3 regions of the Curtobacterium sp. Csp1 genome follow, and region 2 is predicted to be linked to each of the others. Evidence: riboswitches for the same ligand, from Rfam matches in the RefSeq annotation. Region 2 holds a riboswitch; each other region holds the start of a gene.
What was found. Region 2 has a riboswitch for thiamine pyrophosphate ahead of thiM (hydroxyethylthiazole kinase). Riboswitches for the same ligand answer to the same signal wherever they lie in the genome.

Region 1: another riboswitch for thiamine pyrophosphate. It lies ahead of HUN58_RS07020 (ECF transporter S component); the one in region 2 lies ahead of thiM (hydroxyethylthiazole kinase).
Region 3: another riboswitch for thiamine pyrophosphate. It lies ahead of HUN58_RS18285 (ECF transporter S component); the one in region 2 lies ahead of thiM (hydroxyethylthiazole kinase).

What each region holds. Positions count from the first base shown of each region.
Region 1 covers NZ_CP054594.1:1,441,078-1,448,528, reverse strand. The annotation lists gene glgX (glycogen debranching protein GlgX) at 1-1,416, opposite strand, end outside; gene HUN58_RS07025 (hypothetical protein) at 1,546-1,869, shown strand; TPP riboswitch at 1,950-2,061, shown strand; gene HUN58_RS07020 (ECF transporter S component) at 2,056-2,697, shown strand; gene HUN58_RS07015 (ATP-binding cassette domain-containing protein) at 2,694-5,120, shown strand; gene HUN58_RS07010 (ATP-binding protein) at 5,113-5,673, shown strand; gene HUN58_RS07005 (metallopeptidase family protein) at 5,719-6,063, opposite strand; gene HUN58_RS07000 (acyltransferase family protein) at 6,109-7,451, opposite strand, start outside.
Region 2 covers NZ_CP054594.1:3,185,466-3,192,916, reverse strand. The annotation lists gene HUN58_RS15395 (S1C family serine protease) at 1-853, shown strand, start outside; gene HUN58_RS15390 (hypothetical protein) at 850-2,028, opposite strand; gene HUN58_RS15385 (hypothetical protein) at 2,122-2,388, opposite strand; gene HUN58_RS15380 (RNA-binding S4 domain-containing protein) at 2,458-2,820, shown strand; gene HUN58_RS15375 (DnaJ domain-containing protein) at 2,846-3,796, opposite strand; gene HUN58_RS15370 (aminoglycoside phosphotransferase family protein) at 3,874-4,623, opposite strand; gene HUN58_RS15365 (NUDIX domain-containing protein) at 4,772-5,662, opposite strand; TPP riboswitch at 5,721-5,817, shown strand; gene thiM (hydroxyethylthiazole kinase) at 5,806-6,669, shown strand; gene thiE (thiamine phosphate synthase) at 6,666-7,406, shown strand; gene thiD (bifunctional hydroxymethylpyrimidine kinase/phosphomethylpyrimidine kinase) at 7,403-7,451, shown strand, end outside.
Region 3 covers NZ_CP054594.1:3,799,921-3,807,371, forward strand. The annotation lists gene HUN58_RS18270 (SGNH hydrolase domain-containing protein) at 1-609, shown strand, start outside; gene HUN58_RS18275 (metallopeptidase family protein) at 609-953, shown strand; gene HUN58_RS18280 (ATP-binding cassette domain-containing protein) at 999-3,764, opposite strand; gene HUN58_RS18285 (ECF transporter S component) at 3,676-4,347, opposite strand; TPP riboswitch at 4,342-4,453, opposite strand; gene HUN58_RS18290 (hypothetical protein) at 4,418-4,810, opposite strand; partial or broken gene glgX (glycogen debranching protein GlgX) at 4,940-7,146, shown strand; gene treY (malto-oligosyltrehalose synthase) at 7,143-7,451, shown strand, end outside.

The sequences.
Region 1 (7,451 bases), 1.7 Mb from region 2:
GTCCTCGCCGTTGGCCTCGTTGTGCTTCTCGTTGTAGGCGACGAGGTCGTACAGCGTGAAGCCGTCGTGGGCGGTGATGAAGTTGATGCTCGCCTTGGGGGTCCGGCCGTCGTGCTCGTACAGGTCGGCCGACCCGGAGATGCGGGACGCGAACTCGCCGAGGGTCGACGGCTCACCGCGCCAGAAGTCGCGCACGGTGTCGCGGTACTTGCCGTTCCACTCGGACCACTGCGGCGGGAAGTTGCCGACCTGGTAGCCGCCGGGACCGACGTCCCACGGTTCCGCGATGAGCTTGACCTGCGACACGATCGGGTCCTGCTGGACCAGTTCGAAGAAGGCTGCGAGCCGGTCGACCTCGTAGAACTCCCGCGCCAGGGCGGCCGCGAGGTCGAAGCGGAACCCGTCCACGTGCATCTCCGTCACCCAGTACCGCAGCGAGTCCATGATCAGCTGCAGCGAGTGCGGGTGACCCACGTTGAGCGAGTTGCCGGTGCCCGTGGTGTCCATGTAGTACCGCTTGTCGTCCTCGACCAGGCGGTAGTAGGCGGCGTTGTCGATACCGCGGAACGACAGCGTCGGCCCGAGGTGGTTGCCCTCGGCGGTGTGGTTGTAGACGACGTCGAGCACGACCTCGATCCCCGCACGGTGCAGCTCGCGCACCATCGCCTTGAACTCCTGCACCTGCTGCCCGCGGTCGCCGGACGACGAGTAGTGCGAGTGCGGCGCGAAGAACCCGATGGTGTTGTAGCCCCAGTAGTTCGACAGCCCCTTCTCCTGCAGGGTGGAGTCGTTCACGAACTGGTGCACCGGCATGAGCTCGAGGGTGGTGACGCCCAGACGCTTCAGGTGCTCGATGACCGCCGGGTGCGCGACGCCGGCGTAGGTGCCCCGTTGTTCTTCGGGGACGTCGGGGTGTGTCTCGGTGAGGCCCTTGACGTGGGCCTCGTAGATGACGGTCTCGCCGTACGGGATGCCCGGCGACCGGTCGCCCTGCCAGTCGAAGAAGGGGTTGATGACGACCCCCTTCATCATGTGGGGCGCCGAGTCCTGGTCGTCGGTCGAGTCCGGGTCGCCGAACGTGTACGAGAACAGCGCCTGGTCCCAGTCGATGTCGCCACTGGTCGCCTTGGCGTAGGGGTCGAGGAGCAGCTTGTTCGGGTTGCCGCGCAGTCCGCTCGCCGGGTCGTACGGGGCGTGCACGCGGAAGCCGTACTCCTGCCCCGGTGCCACGTTGGGCAGGTACGCGTGCCAGACGTGCGCGTCGACCTCGACCAGGTCGACGCACTCCTCGTTCCCAGCGTCGTCGAAGAGGCACAGTTCCACGCGGTCGGCGACCTCGCTGAACAGGGCGAAGTTCGTGCCGCTGCCGTCGTAGGTCGCCCCGAGGGGGTACGGACTGCCGGGCCAGGTGTGCAAACGGTCCTCCAGGTGTGGGTGCCGCCAACGTATCGGCGCGGCCCCTCCGCGTCCGCAGACAAGCCCCAGCAGTGGACGAGGGTGACTCCGCGCGTCGCTGTGGAGGAGTGGCCGAGTAGCCTCGCGCGCATGGCCAACATCGTGAGTCAGATCGCAGACAAGGTGCGCCCGATCGGCGTCTCCACCAACTACGGCGAGCCGGTCGAGGTCGGCGACCAGACCCTCATCCCGGTGTCGCTGGGCTGGTTCGGCTTCGGCGGCGGCGGGGACGGCGACGACAACGGCGGCGGGGGTGGCGGCGGCGTGTCGATCCCCGTCGGCGCCTACGTGCGCCGTCCCGGACAGGACCTGCAGTTCGAGCCGAACCTCATCTCGCTGCTCGCGGTCAGCATCCCGACCATCTGGGTGACCGGCAAGGCGCTCGCCAAGGTGGTCCGCGCACTCAAGAAATGACCACAGGACGGACGGGAGGATCGTGGCGACGCCGCCACGGTCCTCCCGTCCGTCATCTGGTCGTCACCCGTCTAGACTGCTGCCACACACACGGGAGTCCGGGACCACCGGGCTGAGAGGGAGCGAACGGCGCTCCGACCGTCGAACCTGATCCGGGTCATGCCGGCGCAGGGAGGAGTCAGCACCATGCCTGCAACCATGCAGTCCACCGTCCCGTCCACCACCCTCCGGCGGTCGCTCCGCTGGCGCGTGGTCGACATCGTCGTCGCCAGCGTCCTCGCGGTCGCGATCGGCGTCGTCTTCAAGCTCTGGGAGTTCGGCTACGAGCCGCTCAGTGCGGGAGCCGCCCTCGTCCTGCCGGGATCGCAGTCGCTGTTCGGCGGCGTCTGGCTGCTCGCCGGGCCGATCGTCGCGATCGTCGTGCGGAAGCCCGGAGCCGCCCTGTACGCCGAGATGGTCGCCGCCTCGGTCGAGGCGCTGCTCGGCACGCAGTGGGGGTGGCTGACGCTCGAGGCCGGCCTCGTGCAGGGCCTCGGCGCCGAGCTCGTCCTCGCGCTGTTCCTGTACCGCGTGTACCGGCTGCCGGTCGTCGTCCTCGCGGGGGCGGCCGCCGGGCTCGCGCTCGGCATCAACGACACCGTCCTGTGGTACCCGGGGCTCGACGTCGGGTTCAAGGCCGTCTACGTCGTGTGCGCCGTGGTCTCCGGCGCCGTCATCGCGGGTGCCGGGTCCTGGGCCATCGTCCGGGCGCTCGCCGCGACCGGAGTCCTGTCGCAGTTCGCGGTCGGCCGGGAGCACGCCAAGCGCACGACCCGCAGCGCGGCGTGACGGCCGTGTCCGCCGGTCGCGCGGACGCAGCGCCCGCGACCGAGGTCCCGGCGAGCACCGGCCCGGCCGGCATCGTCTTCCGTGACTGGGGGTGGCGCTACGCCGCCCGCGACGAGTGGGCGATCCGCGGAGTCGACCTCGCGGTGCGCCCGGGGGAGCGGGTCGCCGTCGTCGGACCGTCCGGCGCGGGCAAGTCGACGCTGCTGCGGGCCGTCGCCGCGGTGCTGCCCGACGAGCCGGACCCCGAGGACGACACCGCCGCGGCCGTCCAAGGCGCGGTGCTCGTCGACGATGCCGCACCGGGGACGGTCCGCGGGCGGGTCGGCCTCGTCATGCAGGACCCCGAGGCGCACACCGTGATGTCGCGCGTCGGGGACGACGTCGCGTTCGGTTGCGAGAACACCGGCGTGCCGCGGGACGAGACCTGGCGGCGCGTCCGGTCGGCGCTCGACCTGGTCGGCCTTGACCTGCCGCTCGACCGGTCCACGACCGCGCTGTCCGGCGGGCAGCGGCAGCGGCTCGCACTCGCGGGCGTGCTCGCCATGCGTCCCGGCGCGCTCGTGCTCGACGAGCCGTGCGCGAACCTCGACCCGGACGGCGTACGTCAGGTGCACGACGCCGTGCGCGCGGTCCTCGACGAGACCGGTGCGACGCTGCTCGTCGTCGAGCACCGGATCGGCACCTGGCTCGACCTGGTCGACCGGCTCGTGCTGCTCGCTCCCGCCGGCGGGGTCGTCGCGGACGGCACGCCGACCGAGGTCCTCGCCGCGCACGGTCCGGCGCTCGCGGCGGCGGGCGTGTGGGTGCCCGGGTCGGAGCCCGCACGGGGCTCGGCTCGGCAGGCGGTCCCCGGGGAGGACCGCGCGCACGCTCGGGCGCTGCTCGACGCTCGGGGACTCGCGACGGCGCGCGGCCGGGGGCACCGGGTCGGCAGCGGCATCGACCTGACGGTCCGGCACGGGCGTGTGCTGGCGGTGACCGGGCCGAACGGCGTCGGGAAGTCGACGCTCGGCCTGACGCTCGCCGGGCTGCTCGCGCCCGACGCCGGCGTCCTCGAGGCCACCTCCGCCCTCCGGCACGGCCTGGCCGGGGCGGCGCCGTCGTCCTGGTCCAGCCGGGAGCTCGCCGGCCGGATCGGGACGGTGTTCCAGGACCCCGAGCACCAGTTCGTCGCGGCCACCGTGCGGCAGGAGCTCGCCGCCGGACCTCGGGCGCTCGGTCAAGCGCACGTCGAGGACCGGGTGGATCGGGTGCTCGACGACCTCGGGTTGGCGCACCTGGCGGACGCGAACCCCTTCACGCTGTCCGGCGGCGAGCAGCGACGGCTCGCGATCGGCACGGTGCTCGTGGCGGAGCCCGACGTGCTCGTGCTCGACGAGCCGACCTCCGGACAGGACCGCGCCACGTGGCAGGCCGTCGTGGACCGGCTCGGCGCGCTCGCGGACGCGGGGACGGCTGTCGTCGCCGTGACGCACGACCGCGACCTGGTGCGGGCGCTCGACGCGGACGAGGTGGTGCTCGGCCCGGAGGGCGTGCGACCGGCCGGCCCGGGCGGTCTGCGGCCGACCGGCCCGGGGACGGCGGACGGTGTCGTCGCCGACGTGACGGGGGATGCCAGGCCGGTCGTCCCGGGGACCGCAGCCGACGCGCGAGGGCGATCCGTGCCTCCCGTCCGGCCCCGCGGGATCCGCGGGGTGCAGCCCGTCGCGTCCCTGCTCGGGGTGCTCGCGCTCGGCCTGCTGCTCGTCCTGAGCCTGGACGTCGTGTCCGCAGCGGTCGCGCTCCTGCTCGAGGTCCTGCTGCTGCCGCTGCTCCGCATCCCCTGGCGCACGCTCCTGCTCCGGACCGCACCCCTGACCGCAGCGGTCCCGCTGACGGCCGTGAGCATCGCGCTGTACGGCCGGCCGTCCGGACGCGAGTGGTTCGACCTCGGCTTCGTGCACGTCACCGACGGGTCGCTCGAGCTCGCCCTGGCGACCGCCCTCCGGGTGCTCGGCGTCGGGCTGCCGGCGATCGCGCTGTTCGTGCGGGTCGACCCGACCGACCTGGCGGACGGGCTGGCGCAGCTCCTGCGGCTGCCCGCGCGGTTCGTGCTCGGGGCACTGGCGGCGGTGCGGATGACGACCCTGCTCGGCGGGGACTGGCGGCAGCTGCGCAGTGCTCGTCGTGCCCGGGGGTTGGCCGACACCGGGCGGCTGCGTCGGGGTGCATCGATGGCGTTCGCGCTGCTCGTGCTCGCGCTCCGGCGGGCGACGACGCTCGCGGTGGCGATGGAGTCGCGTGGGTTCGGGGCGCCGGGTCGGCGGACGTGGGCGCGACCGGCGCGCTTCGGCGGCCCCGAGTGGGCGATGGTCGCGGTGCTCGTCGGGATCGGTGCGGTGTCGGTCGCGGTGGCGGTGGGCACAGGGATGTGGCGTGTCTGACGGGGTCGTGGACGGCCTCGCGGCTGCGGCGGCAGCTGCCGCTGCCGCTGCTGGTGCTGCTCCGGGTCTCCGTGCGGCTTCCGGGCGGGGGCGGCTCGTCGTGCTGGTCGACGGGCGCTCGGGGACCGGCAAGACGACGCTCGGCGACGCCCTCGGGGACCGGCTCGGCGCCCGGGTCGTGCACCTCGACGACGTCTACCCGGGGTGGGACGGGCTCCGTGCGGCGGCTGACGCGGTGGTGACGGACGTCCTCGGCGCCCGCTCCGGCTACCGGCGGTGGGACTGGACGACGTCGAGCCCGGCGGGGTGGGAGTCGATCGACCCGGACGTGCCGCTCGTCGTCGAGGGGTGCGGTGCGCTGTCCCGGGCTTCGGCGCCGCTCGCGTCCTTCCGCGTCTGGCTCGAGGCGGACGACACCGTCCGGCGCGACCGGGCGATCGGCCGTGACGGCGAGGTCTTCGCCCGCGAGTGGGACCGGTGGGCAGCGCAGGAGTCGTCCTTCATCGCGGCGGAGGACCCGGCGGCGCTGGCGGACGTGGTGGTGCGGACGTAGGGGTGCCGGGTGGACCCGGGGTCGCGCCGTGTGGACTCGTGGTCGCTACGCCCACCCGAGTTCGTGCAGCCGCTCGTCGTCGATCCCGTAGAAGTGCCCGATCTCGTGCACCAGCGTCGTGTGGACCTCGTCCCGGAGTTCCTCGACGGTGTCGCACTCCAGCAGGTGCTGCTTCCGGAACACCACGATCCGGTCCGGGAGCTCGCCGAAGCCGTACTGGCCACGCTCGGTCGCGGCGACCCCGTCGTAGACGCCGAACAGGTCGGAACCGTCCTCGGGCTCGTCCTCGACGACGAAGACGACGTTGTCGAGTCCGGCAACCATCTCGTCGGGCAGCCGGTCGAGCTCGTCGGTCACGAGCTCCTCGAACGCGTCGGCGGACATCTCCATCACGGGCACGATCGTGGCACAGCGGACTGTCCGACGGCTGGAGCGTCACGACCCGTCGTCGGTCGACCTCCCCAGCTCGATCCCGGCAGCCGACAGGGCTCGGCCCATCGCCGAGGCGGCGGTCGCCGCCGCTTCCGGGGTGACGTGCAGGGCATCGACCCGCACGAGCTGGTCGTCGATCACCGCGGGACAGCGACTGCTCGCGCACCAGACGGGCGTGGTGTCGACGAGCCTGACGCCGTCCAGGCGGGCGACCAGGCGCCGCTGCTGCGCACTGGGCCGCGTCTCGCACATGGCCGGTCGTCCGCCCGGAACAGCGCAGGACCGGATGTCGGGTCCGACCGGGTTCGGGAGCAGGAAAGCGATGGCCGCGTCGGTCCGCGTCTCGTCGAGCAGATCGCGGAGCCCGTCGACCAGGGGCGTGGACTCATCCCGGGAACCCTCGGCGTTCATCACGAGCACGAGGTCCGGCTGCAGCTCCTCGATCGTCGTCACCACCTGCTGCTTGTGACGCTCGCAACCGTCCCCGTCGGTGTCGAAGTGGATCTCGGCGGCGGTGAAGGGACACCCGAAGCGCGCGAGGTCCAGGATGCGCCACGCAGATCCCTCGCCCTCGACGAGCTGGCGGAGAGCCGGCATCGTGAAGGCAGCGGTGGAGTCACCGACCAGGACCGCGAGTCGGCCGTCAGGCGCGCCGAACGTGCACGACGTCCTGTCCCGCCCTCCTGTCTGTTGCGAGCAGCGGAGCACGTCGGCCCAACGCGGGGACGACACCTGTCGGGTGAGGTAGTCGTCCGCCGAGACGTCGTCGATCGACGGGGTCGTCGACGGCCAGCTGCGGAGACCGAGTCCGGCGCGGATGGCTGCTGCGCGTCGCTGGTCCAGCGCGGGACCGGCCGTGCCGTCCGGGTTGAGGTCGGTGTCGTCCCGGTCCGGGTCGGCGACGGCGCCGGTCCGGTCCGGATCAGCGGCCGGATCTCGTTCCGCCGTCGCCGCGACCTCGCCGTCCGCCACCGAGGAGTCGACCCGGGACTGGTCTGCTCCGACCGCCTTGACACAGAGCAGGATCGCGATCGTCGAGAGTGCGACCATCCCCGCCAACAGGGCCCGGGACCGGTCCTGTCCGAGTCGCCCCCGGGCGCGGTGTCGGAGGGGGCGTCGCGATCTCGACGGCGTGTCGCGCTCTGGTGCTGACCTGGCCGTCGCCCACGACCGGACCGGGCGTTCGACGCCCCAGGTCGTCGCGATGGACAGGGCGAGGGGGACGAGCAGGGACAAGGGGAGGAGGACGTGGGGCGGGGCACCCGGGAGGACGGCAGGCAGGAGGACGATGACCGGCCAGTGCCAGAGGTAGAGCGGGTAGCTGATCGAGGCCAGACCCTGCGCCG
Region 2 (7,451 bases):
CGACGCGTCGTCGCAGGCCGCCGGCACCGGGATGATCCTGACCTCGGACGGGACGATCCTGACGAACAACCACGTCGTGCAGGGCGCGACGAGCATCACCGTGACGGACGAGACGACCGGCAAGCAGTACGACGCCGAGGTCGTCGGCACCGACGCCACGCACGATGTCGCCGTCCTCAGGCTCAAGGACGCCTCCGGGCTCTCCACGGTCACGCTGGACGACGACGGCGGCGCGAAGACCGGCGACGCAATCACCGACGTCGGCAACGCCGGCGGCACGGGCGACCTGGTGTCCGCCCAGGGCACCGTGACCGCGACCGACCAGGACATCCAGGTGCAGAGCGAATCCGGCACCGGGACCGAGTCGCTGCAGGGGCTCCTGCAGGTCGCCGCGGACATCGTGTCGGGTGACTCCGGCGGCCCGGTGCTCGACAGCGAGGGCGAGGTCGTCGGCATGGCGACCGCCGCGTCCTCGGGGTCGGCGGACGTCACGGGCTACGCCATCCCGATCGCGACGGCGAAGTCCATCGCGGACGAGATCCTCGCCGGGCACGCGTCGGACACGATCACGATCGGCCTGCCGGCGTTCCTCGGGGTCGAGGTGCGCGGAACCGCCACGAGCGGCGGCGTCGCGGTCGCCGGGACGGTCGCGAACTCGGGCGCCGCCCTGGCCGGGCTGACCGAGGGCGACACGATCACGAGCCTGGACGGCTCCGCGGTCACCTCGAGCGACGCCCTCACGGCGGCGATCCGCGCCCACTCGGTGGGTGACGAGGTGACGGTCGGCTACACCGACGCCACGGGCGCCGCGAAGACCGTCACAGTCACCCTGACCGCGGGTCCGGCCGCCTAGGCGGCCGGCGCGGCGAGCACCGCGCGCACCACGCTCCGGTACACGTTGGCCGGGGAGTCCGTCCGGAAGGACGTCTCCCCGGCCGTCGTGCGTCCGACGCGCGCGAAGCCGTGCCCGGCAGCGTGCACGATCGTGACGGGCTCCGGACGGCCGGGACGCAGCAGGTGCGAGACGGTCCACGGGGCGGACCAGAACCGGGCCAGCCGCGGGTCGCCCTCGGCGACCGACGCGGGCAGGTCCGGCGCGTCGGTACCGCCGCCGACGCGGCGACCCAGCAGGTCCGCCCGGAGCGACCCCGTGCGGAACGGGAAGGTCCACGTCGGACCGATGCCGAGCCTCCCGGCCAGCAGCGCGACGACCCGTTCCGGCGTGGCGGAGCCGACCACGACGTCGTCCGTCCCGTCGACGACGGTGTCGGACCAGGCCTGGAGGCGCGTTCGCCGCCCGTCGGGCAGGTGCTGTTCCAGCGTGACCGGCTGGGTGCCCTCCTGCCAGGGTGCGAGGAGCGCCTGCGTGGACTCGGGCAGGGTGCCGAGCCGGCCGACGAGGCCGGCCTCGACGAGCTCGCGGCCCGCCTCGGTGCGGAGGAGGGTGGGGTTCCAGCGGCGGCCGACCAGGCCCTGCAGGGTGGCGAGTGCGGCGACGCTCACCCGCGGTCCGTCGAGGACCGGTGCGGGCGCGGGGGCGGGCAGCGGCTCGAGGTCGCGCTGCGGGCGTGCCGGGGTCGGCTCGGTCGCACGGACCGACTCGAGCACGGCGAAGACGAGGTCGTCGGTGGCGACGAGCCGGCGGAGCGGACGTTCCACGGTGACGTCGACCCGGTGCCGACCGGTGACGAAGAGCAGGTGCGCACCGGCGACGTCGCCGCCCTCGGTCCACTCGTCCGCCGTGGGCCGCACGTACTCGACGAGGCGTGCGGGGGCGCCGGCCGCGGTCCACGCGTCCGAGCCGATCAGCCGCAGCCCCTCGACGGACCCGGGGAGCCGTTCGAGCAGGCTCGTGTGCTCCTCGGCGATCGTCCGGTCGCTCGGACGGGACCGGACGGTGAGCACGACGTCGTCACCGGTGACGCGGAGGTCCGCCTGCTGCGCGTCCTCGCGGTGCCAGTGGTCGGGGCGGTGGAGGGTCAGCCGGGCGGTCCGGTCCTCGGTGCCGAGCGGGACGGGGACGACCATGCCCCGAGGCTACGGGTGGGCTGCTGCGTGGTCGGGTCGCCTCGCCGCAGCAGGGCGAGGTGGGCGGTCCGGCGCGGGGGTCGGGAGCGGGGGTCAGGTGCGGCGAGGCCGTGGTGCCGGGGGTGGCGGGACGGGCTTCGCGGCGACGACGGCGTCCAGGGGCACGACGACCGTGCCGCGGCGGGTCGCGATCGACACCGTCGTCGGGGTGCGGGCGACGAGCTCGCCGAGGGCGTCCCGGGCGCCGTCGCCGTGGTGTGCCCGGACGACGAGCCGGTCACCGGGGGCGGCGGCGGCGAGGACCGCGAGGGCGCGGGCGAGCGCGGCGGGGTCGGACGGCGTCGCTGCGGGCTGGGGCACGGCTGTGAGCCTAGGACGCGGGCACGGCAGTGAGCCTGGGACGCGGGGACGGCCGCGTAGGGTGGTCTGGTGGAGAAGGCGCGCGTGGACAGCTGGATCTGGGCGGTGCGGATCACGAAGACCCGCTCGGCCGCGACCGCCGCGTGCAAGGCCGGGCACGTCCGGGTGAACGGCGAGCGGGCGAAGGCCGCGCAGCCGGTCGCCCCCGGGGACGAGGTGCGGGTCCGCCAGAACGGCTTCGACCGGATCGTCGTCGTCCGCGGCATCATCCTGAAGCGGACGAGCGCCCCGGAGGCCGCGAAGCACTTCGAGGACCGCACCCCGCCGCGGCTCCCCCGCGAGGAGGCCGGCTTCGTCCCGACCCGAGAGCGCGGCGCCGGACGCCCGAGCAAGCGGGAGCGCCGGGACCTGGAGAAGCTCCGCGGGTACTGAGGCGGTCCCCCCGCGCAGCGCGCGGTCAGACGAAGCGGACGGTCTGCTGCAGCTGGTCGCGCACCGCGAAGACGTCCACGTTGCCCTCCGGGGACCACACGCCGTTCAGGACCTGCCGGAGCGCACTGCGGCGGACCACGAAGGCCGTCGGCTTCCGCGCGGGCCCGACGACCTGCACGTCCTCGTCCACCGCGGTGTCGGGCACGACCAGCAGCCTGCCGGTGAACCGGACGCGCGTCTGCTTCTGCACGGCACGGGCTGCCCGGACGAGCTCCTTGACGGGACGCTCCCCCGGCGCCAGGGTCTCGCCAGCGACCTCGCCGTGCTCGATGCGGACGGCGCCGCCCCAGTCGATCGACTCGACGGCCCAGAGTCCGGTGGTGGTGAGGACGGCGTGGTCGAGCTTGCCCTCGGCGCCGGCGTCCAGGTCGTGCCAGACGGTCACGCCGATGCCCATGTCCGCGACGATCGACGCGGTCGCCTCCTCCGCCAGGGCCTCGCCGAGCAGGCGCCGGACGTGCCGGGGTGCCGAACGGACGAGCACGGGGTCGTAGGGGTCGTCGATCGGGTCGCCGAGTCCCACCCACTCGCGCTCCGCCTGCAGGAAGACCTCGCGGGACCGGCCGCCGGGGTGGCCGTGCGACCGGGCGCGCGGACGGGAGTCACGGCGCGCGGCCGGCGGCGCGTACGCGTCGCGGCCGGGGTCGCTCCGCCAGCTCGACGACCCGGACGGCCCGCTCGTGCCGGCGGACCCCGACGTCGCCCGGGACCCGGCGTCGTACGCACGACGGGCAGCGGGGGTGCCGATGCGCTCCCACGCGACCTGGACCTGCCGGAAGCGCCGGGCGTCCCCGCCCAGGTCGGGGTGGGACTCGCGGGCGGCCCGGCGGTAGGCGCGACGGAGCTCGTCGTCGTCGGCGGTGGGGAGGACGCCGAGCACCTCGTACGGGGTGGCGTCGGCCGGGCTGTCGGTCATGGCCTCCCGACGCTACCGGACGATCCGTCGGAGACCGCCGCGTGCGGGCTGCACGCTGCCTGGGCGCGGTCCGTCCGTCAGAGCGCGGTGACCGCCTGGTGGATCGCGTCCGCGTTCGCCTCGATGTACGCCACGTCGGCCCGGTAGAGCTCGGCGTGGCCGTGTTCCAGGTCGCTGATGAACTTCGGGTTGCCGGCGGCGGCCTCGGTCTCCATGGTCGTCACGAGGGCGACGAGCGAGGCGGTCATCGTCTCGACGAGCACCCCGCGGGACCGGTCGTCGAGCTCGTAGGCGCGGCAGAACTCCGCGGCCCGCTCGAGTCGCTCGTCCAGGGTCGGCGCCGTGCTGCCCTCGACCTGCCCGGTGGTGAACGGGGCGAACCGGTACACCGCGCTCGCGACGTCCCACACCCGCGGACCGGGGTGCGCGGTGTCGAAGTCGATGAGCCCGACCGCCGCGATGCCGTCGTAGACGCAGTTGTACGGCGCGAAGTCGCCGTGCACGATCGTCTCGACCGGCAGGCGTTCGGCCTGCGACCACACGTCCGTCGCGCTGCGCGGGTACGTGGCCGCGGCGTCGTGGTACTGCCGGAGCAGGCGCGCGGAGGTGACGAGGGCCGCCTCGCCCGCGATCTCGGCGCTCCACGGGTAGTTGCCCGCGACGCCGGGCACGAAGGTGACCGTCTCGAGCGCGTCGCCGAGGGCGATGGGCTCGGGCGCCGCGACGAAGCCCTGCTCGTGCAGGTGCGTGAGCAGCTGGTGCACCGTCGGCGTCCAGGGCCCGGCTGGGCGGTGGACGCGGTCGTCGGCTCTCGTGACACGCTCCATCGTGACCTCCTGTCGGCACGTCCCCGTCGACGTGGGCGCCAGCGTATCGGCACGGAGCCCCCTCCGTCACGGTTCGGTCACGATGCGCGTCGCAGGGCGACCCCGGAACCGGAGCCCGGCGACACCGGAACCGGAGCCCGGCGGTCGCTCAGCCCTGCTCGCGGAACCAGCCGGGACCGCGGGCCTCGGCCCCGAGCGCCCCGACGCGTTCACGCAGCTCACGGTCCGCCGTGACGACCACGACGGGCGCGTCGCCGGCATCGACCGCGGCCGCCGTCGCCGCGACCACGGCGTCGTCCCCGGACCCCTCCGCGCGCACCACGTTCACGTCCGTACCGACGTCGTCCGCACCGCGCGCGGCACCCTCGAGCACCACGGTCCAGCGCGGCCACCACCGGTCGAAGCCGAGCCCGAGGGCGTCGGCGGGCAGCCCGGCCGCGGCGAGCGCCGACACGGACGCCAGCAGTCGCGACGCGGCACCGGCGCGGTCCTTCCACCAGCCGTCGGGCACGCTGCCGACGACGTTCGCGGCGTCGACGACGACGTGCGGGGTGGTCGTGATGGCGTCGCGGAGCGCCGGCCACGAGGCGCCGAAGCCCGGGTGCAGCGGCAGGTCGAGGACCTGGTCGAGCGGGATCCAGGACAGCGCGAGGCTCTCGCGGTCCGCGATCACCGGGTCGAACGGCCGGGAGGCGCGGCCCACCACGGTCGTGTAGGTCCAGAACCCGAGGTCGAGGACGGCCGTGTGGCGCAGGTCGACACCGTCCTCGGGTACCCCGGCCTCTTCCGCGGACTCGCGGAGCGCGCCGGTGACGGCGTCCTCGCCCTGGTGCCGGGCGCCGCCGGGGATGCCCCAGGTGCCGCCGTGGTGGCTCCACTCGACGCGGTGCTGCAGGAGCACGCGGCCGTGGCCGTCGTCGACGAGCAGACCGGCGGCGCCGAAGCGGCCCCACGCCTGAGTCCCGTCGGGTCCGACCGCCCACGCGTCGCCGGGGTCACGCGGACCGGGCGGGGGTCCGGGAGGCGTCGGATCTGGCACCCGTCAACCCTGGCACACGGGCCCCCTCGATGACTGCGGACGGCTCGTGTACCGTGTGCCCCGAGACACGGGGTGCCGCCACCGGGCGGCTGAGATCACACCCGTCGAACCTGCTCGAGCTCGTACTCGCGAAGGGATCGTCCATGGAGAACGCTGCGCCCTCCCCTGCCTGGGCCCACCGCACCGCCGACCTGCTGGAGGCCGTCCGGGCCCGCTCGCCGCTCGTGCAGTGCATCACGAACACCGTCGTGCAGAACGTCACGGCCAACGTCCTGCTGGCCCTCGGTGCCTCGGCCGCGATGGTCGACGTCACGACCGAGGCCGGTCCGTTCGCCCGGGTCGCCGACGCCCTGCTGGTGAACACCGGCACCCCGCACGCCGAGCCGCGTGCCGCGTCCGTCGAAGCCACGACGGCCGCCGTCGAGGCGGGCACCCCGTGGGTCCTCGACCCGGTCGCCGTCGGCTCGCTCCCGGTGCGCACCGCGCTGGCGCGCGAGCTCCTGGCCATGCGCCCCGCGGTCCTGCGCGGCAACGCCTCCGAGGTCCTCGCCGTGCTCGGCGCGAGCGCCGGTGGGCGCGGGGTGGACAGCACGGTCGGCCCCGACGACGCGCGTGCGGCGGCCGTCGGAGCATCGGACGGGAGGATCGTGGGCGCGCTCGCCGTGTCCGGTGCGGTCGACCTCGTGGTCGCGCCCGGCACCGGCGTGGTGCGGGTGGCGAACGGGACGGAGCTCCTGACGCGGATCACGGGCGGTGGGTGCGCGCTCGGTGCGGTCGTCGCGGCCTTCACGGCGGTGGCCCCGGACGACCCCGGGGCCGCGGCCGTCGCGGCGACGGCGGTGCACACGATCGCCGCCGAACTCGCGGCGGCGGACGCCTGCGGTCCGGGGACGTTCCAGCCGCTGTTCCTGGACCGGCTGGCGTCCCTCACCCCGGAGGACGTCGTCCGCACCGCCCGGATCACCGCCGAACCGAGCACGACCGCCCCGCAGGGGGTCGGCGCGTGACCGCGGACGTGGGTGTCTACCTGGTGACCGACCCTGTGCTGTGCGACCGGCACGGCCTCGGCGTGCTCGCGGTCGTCCGTGCGGCCGTGCAGGGCCGCGTGCGGATCGTGCAGGTCCGCGACAAGACGGCGTCGGCCCGGGACCTGCTCGCCCTGACCGCGGCGGTCGCGGACGCGGTGGGCGACCGTGCGACGGTCGTGGTGGACGACCGGCTCGACGTTGCCCTGGCGGCGCGGAACGCCGGGCACGCCGTCGCCGGGGTGCACCTCGGCCAGTCGGACGTCCCGGTGACCGCGGCGCGTGCCCTGCTCGGCGTGGATGCCCACGTCGGGCTGACCGCGAACACGCCGGAGCACCTGGCGGCCGTCGAGCGGCTCCCCCGCGGGACGGTGGACCTGCTCGGGGTCGGGGTCGTGCACCCGACGACGACGAAGCCGGACCATCCGCCGGCGCTCGGGCACGACGGGTTCGCGCGGATCGCCGCCGCCACGGACCTGCCGTGCGTGGCGATCGGCGGGGTCGGGCTGGACGACGTCGCACCGCTCCGCGCCGCCGGCGCCGCCGGTGTCGCGGTGGTGTCGGGCATCTGCGCCGCGGCCGACCCTGGTGCGTCCGCTGCCGCGCTCGTCGCGACGTGGGACGCCGCCGGACCCGGCCACGGGGCGGACCGGACGGACGACGGCGGGGGTGGGGCGTGCCTCCAGGCCGGCGCACCGGACCACGGGGCGGACGCGTGACCGGGGGTGTGCCCCGCGTGCTGAGCATCGCGGGGACGGACCCGA
Region 3 (7,451 bases), 610 kb from region 2:
GCGCCTGACGGCCGACTCGCGGTCCTGGGCCAGCTCGTCGAGGGCGAGGGATCTGCGTGGCGCATCCTGGACCTCGCGCGCTTCGGGTGTCCCTTCACCGCCGCCGAGATCCACTTCGACACCGACGGGGACGGTTGCGAGCGTCACAAGCAGCAGGTGGTGACGACGATCGAGGAGCTGCAGCCGGACCTCGTGCTCGTGATGAACGCCGAGGGTTCCCGGGATGAGTCCACGCCCCTGGTCGACGGGCTCCGCGATCTGCTCGACGAGACGCGGACCGACGCGGCCATCGCTTTCCTGCTCCCGAACCCGGTCGGACCCGACATCCGGTCCTGCGCTGTTCCGGGCGGACGACCGGCCATGTGCGAGACGCGGCCCAGTGCGCAGCAGCGGCGCCTGGTCGCCCGCCTGGACGGCGTCAGGCTCGTCGACACCACGCCCGTCTGGTGCGCGAGCAGTCGCTGTCCCGCGGTGATCGACGACCAGCTCGTGCGGGTCGATGCCCTGCACGTCAGTCGGCTGCCGGGATCGAGCTGGGGAGGTCGACCGACGACGGGTCGTGACGCTCCAGCCGTCGGACAGTCCGCTGTGCCACGATCGTGCCCGTGATGGAGATGTCCGCCGACGCGTTCGAGGAGCTCGTGACCGACGAGCTCGACCGGCTGCCCGACGAGATGGTTGCCGGACTCGACAACGTCGTCTTCGTCGTCGAGGACGAGCCCGAGGACGGTTCCGACCTGTTCGGCGTCTACGACGGGGTCGCCGCGACCGAGCGTGGCCAGTACGGCTTCGGCGAGCTCCCGGACCGGATCGTGGTGTTCCGGAAGCAGCACCTGCTGGAGTGCGACACCGTCGAGGAACTCCGGGACGAGGTCCACACGACGCTGGTGCACGAGATCGGGCACTTCTACGGGATCGACGACGAGCGGCTGCACGAACTCGGGTGGGCGTAGCGACCACGAGTCCACACGGCGCGACCCCGGGTCCACCCGGCACCCCTACGTCCGCACCACCACGTCCGCCAGCGCCGCCGGGTCCTCCGCCGCGATGAAGGACGACTCCTGCGCTGCCCACCGGTCCCACTCGCGGGCGAAGACCTCGCCGTCACGGCCGATCGCCGCCGAAGCCCGGGACAGCGCACCGCACCCCTCGACGACGAGCGGCACGTCCGGGTCGATCGACTCCCACCCCGCCGGGCTCGACGTCGTCCAGTCCCACCGCCGGTAGCCGGAGCGGGCGCCGAGGACGTCCGTCACCACCGCGTCAGCCGCCGCACGGAGCCCGTCGTCCCCGAGGGCGTCGCCGAGCGTCGTCTTGCCGGTCCCCGAGCGCCCGTCGACCAGCACGACGAGCCGCCCCCGCCCGGAAGCCGCACGGAGACCCGGAGCAGCACCAGCAGCGGCAGCGGCAGCTGCCGCCGCAGCCGCGAGGCCGTCCACGACCCCGTCAGACACGCCACATCCCATCGCCCACTCGGGGCCGCCGAAGCGCGCCGGTCGCGCCCACGTCCGCCGACCCGGCGCCCCGAACCCACGCGACTCCATCGCCACCGCGAGCGTCGTCGCCCGCCGGAGCGCGAGCACGAGCAGCGCGAACGCCATCGATGCACCCCGACGCAGCCGCCCGGTGTCGGCCAACCCCCGGGCACGACGAGCACTGCGCAGCTGCCGCCAGTCCCCGCCGAGCAGGGTCGTCATCCGCACCGCCGCCAGTGCCCCGAGCACGAACCGCGCGGGCAGCCGCAGGAGCTGCGCCAGCCCGTCCGCCAGGTCGGTCGGGTCGACCCGCACGAACAGCGCGATCGCCGGCAGCCCGACGCCGAGCACCCGGAGGGCGGTCGCCAGGGCGAGCTCGAGCGACCCGTCGGTGACGTGCACGAAGCCGAGGTCGAACCACTCGCGTCCGGACGGCCGGCCGTACAGCGCGATGCTCACGGCCGTCAGCGGGACCGCTGCGGTCAGGGGTGCGGTCCGGAGCAGGAGCGTGCGCCAGGGGATGCGGAGCAGCGGCAGCAGCAGGACCTCGAGCAGGAGCGCGACCGCTGCGGACACGACGTCCAGGCTCAGGACGAGCAGCAGGCCGAGCGCGAGCACCCCGAGCAGGGACGCGACGGGCTGCACCCCGCGGATCCCGCGGGGCCGGACGGGAGGCACGGATCGCCCTCGCGCGTCGGCTGCGGTCCCCGGGACGACCGGCCTGGCATCCCCCGTCACGTCGGCGACGACACCGTCCGCCGTCCCCGGGCCGGTCGGCCGCAGACCGCCCGGGCCGGCCGGTCGCACGCCCTCCGGGCCGAGCACCACCTCGTCCGCGTCGAGCGCCCGCACCAGGTCGCGGTCGTGCGTCACGGCGACGACAGCCGTCCCCGCGTCCGCGAGCGCGCCGAGCCGGTCCACGACGGCCTGCCACGTGGCGCGGTCCTGTCCGGAGGTCGGCTCGTCGAGCACGAGCACGTCGGGCTCCGCCACGAGCACCGTGCCGATCGCGAGCCGTCGCTGCTCGCCGCCGGACAGCGTGAAGGGGTTCGCGTCCGCCAGGTGCGCCAACCCGAGGTCGTCGAGCACCCGATCCACCCGGTCCTCGACGTGCGCTTGACCGAGCGCCCGAGGTCCGGCGGCGAGCTCCTGCCGCACGGTGGCCGCGACGAACTGGTGCTCGGGGTCCTGGAACACCGTCCCGATCCGGCCGGCGAGCTCCCGGCTGGACCAGGACGACGGCGCCGCCCCGGCCAGGCCGTGCCGGAGGGCGGAGGTGGCCTCGAGGACGCCGGCGTCGGGCGCGAGCAGCCCGGCGAGCGTCAGGCCGAGCGTCGACTTCCCGACGCCGTTCGGCCCGGTCACCGCCAGCACACGCCCGTGCCGGACCGTCAGGTCGATGCCGCTGCCGACCCGGTGCCCCCGGCCGCGCGCCGTCGCGAGTCCCCGAGCGTCGAGCAGCGCCCGAGCGTGCGCGCGGTCCTCCCCGGGGACCGCCTGCCGAGCCGAGCCCCGTGCGGGCTCCGACCCGGGCACCCACACGCCCGCCGCCGCGAGCGCCGGACCGTGCGCGGCGAGGACCTCGGTCGGCGTGCCGTCCGCGACGACCCCGCCGGCGGGAGCGAGCAGCACGAGCCGGTCGACCAGGTCGAGCCAGGTGCCGATCCGGTGCTCGACGACGAGCAGCGTCGCACCGGTCTCGTCGAGGACCGCGCGCACGGCGTCGTGCACCTGACGTACGCCGTCCGGGTCGAGGTTCGCGCACGGCTCGTCGAGCACGAGCGCGCCGGGACGCATCGTGGACCGGTCGAGCGGCAGGTCAAGGCCGACCAGGTCGAGCGCCGACCGGACGCGCCGCCAGGTCTCGTCCCGCGGCACGCCGGTGTTCTCGCAACCGAACGCGACGTCGTCCCCGACGCGCGACATCACGGTGTGCGCCTCGGGGTCCTGCATGACGAGGCCGACCCGCCCGCGGACCGTCCCCGGTGCGGCATCGTCGACGAGCACCGCGCCTTGGACGGCCGCGGCGGTGTCGTCCTCGGGGTCCGGCTCGTCGGGCAGCACCGCGGCGACGGCCCGCAGCAGCGTCGACTTGCCCGCGCCGGACGGTCCGACGACGGCGACCCGCTCCCCCGGGCGCACCGCGAGGTCGACTCCGCGGATCGCCCACTCGTCGCGGGCGGCGTAGCGCCACCCCCAGTCACGGAAGACGATGCCGGCCGGGCCGGTGCTCGCCGGGACCTCGGTCGCGGGCGCTGCGTCCGCGCGACCGGCGGACACGGCCGTCACGCCGCGCTGCGGGTCGTGCGCTTGGCGTGCTCCCGGCCGACCGCGAACTGCGACAGGACTCCGGTCGCGGCGAGCGCCCGGACGATGGCCCAGGACCCGGCACCCGCGATGACGGCGCCGGAGACCACGGCGCACACGACGTAGACGGCCTTGAACCCGACGTCGAGCCCCGGGTGACGACGACCGGCAGCCGGTACACGCGGTACAGGAACAGCGCGAGGACGAGCTCGGCGCCGAGGCCCTGCACGAGGCCGGCCTCGAGCGTCAGCCACCCCCACTGCGTGCCGAGCAGCGCCTCGACCGAGGCGGCGACCATCTCGGCGTACAGGGCGGCTCCGGGCTTCCGCACGACGATCGCGACGATCGGCCCGGCGAGCAGCCAGACGCCGCCGAACAGCGACTGCGATCCCGGCAGGACGAGGGCGGCTCCCGCACTGAGCGGCTCGTAGCCGAACTCCCAGAGCTTGAAGACGACGCCGATCGCGACCGCGAGGACGCTGGCGACGACGATGTCGACCACGCGCCAGCGGAGCGACCGCCGGAGGGTGGTGGACGGGACGGTGGACTGCATGGTTGCAGGCATGGTGCTGACTCCTCCCTGCGCCGGCATGACCCGGATCAGGTTCGACGGTCGGAGCGCCGTTCGCTCCCTCTCAGCCCGGTGGTCCCGGACTCCCGTGTGTGTGGCAGCAGTCTAGACGGGTGACGACCAGATGACGGACGGGAGGACCGTGGCGGCGTCGCCACGATCCTCCCGTCCGTCCTGTGGTCATTTCTTGAGTGCGCGGACCACCTTGGCGAGCGCCTTGCCGGTCACCCAGATGGTCGGGATGCTGACCGCGAGCAGCGAGATGGCCGACGGGGATCGACACGCCGCCGCCACCCCCGCCGCCGTTGTCGTCGCCGTCCCCGCCGCCGCCGAAGCCGAACCAGCCCAGCGACACCGGGATGAGGGTCTGGTCGCCGACCTCGACCGGCTCGCCGTAGTTGGTGGAGACGCCGATCGGGCGCACCTTGTCTGCGATCTGACTCACGATGTTGGCCATGCGCGCGAGGCTACTCGGCCACTCCTCCACAGCGACGCGCGGAGTCACCCTCGTCCACTGCTGGGGCTTGTCTGCGGACGCGGAGGGGCCGCGCCGATACGTTGGCGGCACCCACACCTGGAGGACCGTTTGCACACCTGGCCCGGCAGTCCGTACCCCCTCGGGGCGACCTACGACGGCAGCGGCACGAACTTCGCCCTGTTCAGCGAGGTCGCCGACCGCGTGGAACTGTGCCTCTTCGACGACGCTGGGAACGAGGAGTGCGTCGACCTGGTCGAGGTCGACGCGCACGTCTGGCACGCGTACCTGCCCAACGTGGCACCGGGGCAGGAGTACGGCTTCCGCGTGCACGCCCCGTACGACCCGGCGAGCGGACTGCGCGGCAACCCGAACAAGCTGCTCCTCGACCCCTACGCCAAGGCGACCAGTGGCGACATCGACTGGGACCAGGCGCTGTTCTCGTACACGTTCGGCGACCCGGACTCGACCGACGACCAGGACTCGGCGCCCCACATGATGAAGGGGGTCGTCATCAACCCCTTCTTCGACTGGCAGGGCGACCGGTCGCCGGGCATCCCGTACGGCGAGACCGTCATCTACGAGGCCCACGTCAAGGGCCTCACCGAGACACACCCCGACGTCCCCGAAGAACAACGGGGCACCTACGCCGGCGTCGCGCACCCGGCGGTCATCGAGCACCTGAAGCGTCTGGGCGTCACCACCCTCGAGCTCATGCCGGTGCACCAGTTCGTGAACGACTCCACCCTGCAGGAGAAGGGGCTGTCGAACTACTGGGGCTACAACACCATCGGGTTCTTCGCGCCGCACTCGCACTACTCGTCGTCCGGCGACCGCGGGCAGCAGGTGCAGGAGTTCAAGGCGATGGTGCGCGAGCTGCACCGTGCGGGGATCGAGGTCGTGCTCGACGTCGTCTACAACCACACCGCCGAGGGCAACCACCTCGGGCCGACGCTGTCGTTCCGCGGTATCGACAACGCCGCCTACTACCGCCTGGTCGAGGACGACAAGCGGTACTACATGGACACCACGGGCACCGGCAACTCGCTCAACGTGGGTCACCCGCACTCGCTGCAGCTGATCATGGACTCGCTGCGGTACTGGGTGACGGAGATGCACGTGGACGGGTTCCGCTTCGACCTCGCGGCCGCCCTGGCGCGGGAGTTCTACGAGGTCGACCGGCTCGCAGCCTTCTTCGAACTGGTCCAGCAGGACCCGATCGTGTCGCAGGTCAAGCTCATCGCGGAACCGTGGGACGTCGGTCCCGGCGGCTACCAGGTCGGCACACCGTGCGCGACTTCTGGCGCGGTGAGCCGTCGACCCTCGGCGAGTTCGCGTCCCGCATCTCCGGGTCGGCCGACCTGTACGAGCACGACGGCCGGACCCCCAAGGCGAGCATCAACTTCATCACCGCCCACGACGGCTTCACGCTGTACGACCTCGTCGCCTACAACGAGAAGCACAACGAGGCCAACGGCGAGGACAACAACGACGGCGAGAGCCACAACCGCTCGTGGAACTCCGGCGTCGAGGGGCCGACCGACGACCCGGCGGTGCACGCGCTCCGGCTGCAGCTCGCGCACGGTGACGAGCTCGGGCGGACCCAGGGCGGCAACAACAACGTCTACGCCCAGGACTCGCCGATCAGCTGGATCGACTGGGAGCACGCCGACGACGAGCTCATCCAGTTCACCGCCGACGTCGTGAAGCTCCGGCACGACCACCCGACCTTCCGCCGCACGCGGTACTTCAACGGCCGTCCGGTCCGCCGGAGCGAGGGCGAGCCGCTCCCCGACGTCGTGTGGCTGACGCCCTCCGGTGATGCGATGGACCCCGAGGACTGGGACTCCGGCTTCGGCAAGAGCGTCGGCATGTACCTGAACGGCGAGGGCATCCGCGGGCGCGACCGCTGGGGCGAGCGGGTCACCGACGTGGCGTTCCTGACGTATTACAACGCGCACGACGACGTCGTGACGTTCACCCTGCCCCCGGAGGAGTACTCGCCGGGGTGGACCGTGCGGATCGACACCGCCGATCCGGGTGCCCGCGACGAGGTCCTCGACGCGGGGACGCCGCTCGACGTCCCCGCGCGGTCGATGATCGTGCTCCGTGCCGAGCCGGACCACGAGGTCACGACGGCCCCGGTCGACGCCGCCACGGACACGAAGCCGTCCACGCCGACCAACCCCGCGGCCTCGCCCACCACCTCGGCGACGGACCCAGCGGGCACCGACCCGTCGACCTCCGAGCCCGCGAGCTCCGAGCCGGCCGACTACAGCGCCACTCCCGAACCCGACAGCACAGGAGCCACCAGGTGACCGCCAGACGCGTCCCCACGTCCACCTACCGACTGCAGGTCACACCCGACTTCGACCTGACCCGGGCGCAGGACGTGGTCGAGCACATCCGCGACCTCGGCGCCGACTGGGTGTACCTCTCCCCCGTGCTGCAGGCAGAGCCCGGTTCGCAGCACGGCTACGACGTCGTCGACCACTCCCACGTCGACACCGAGCGCGGCGGCGACGCAGCGCTGCGCGGGCTCGCCGAGGCCGCCCACGCCGCCGGACTCGGCGTGCTCGTCGACGTCGTCCCGAACCACGTCGGCGTCGCGACGCCCGAGGCG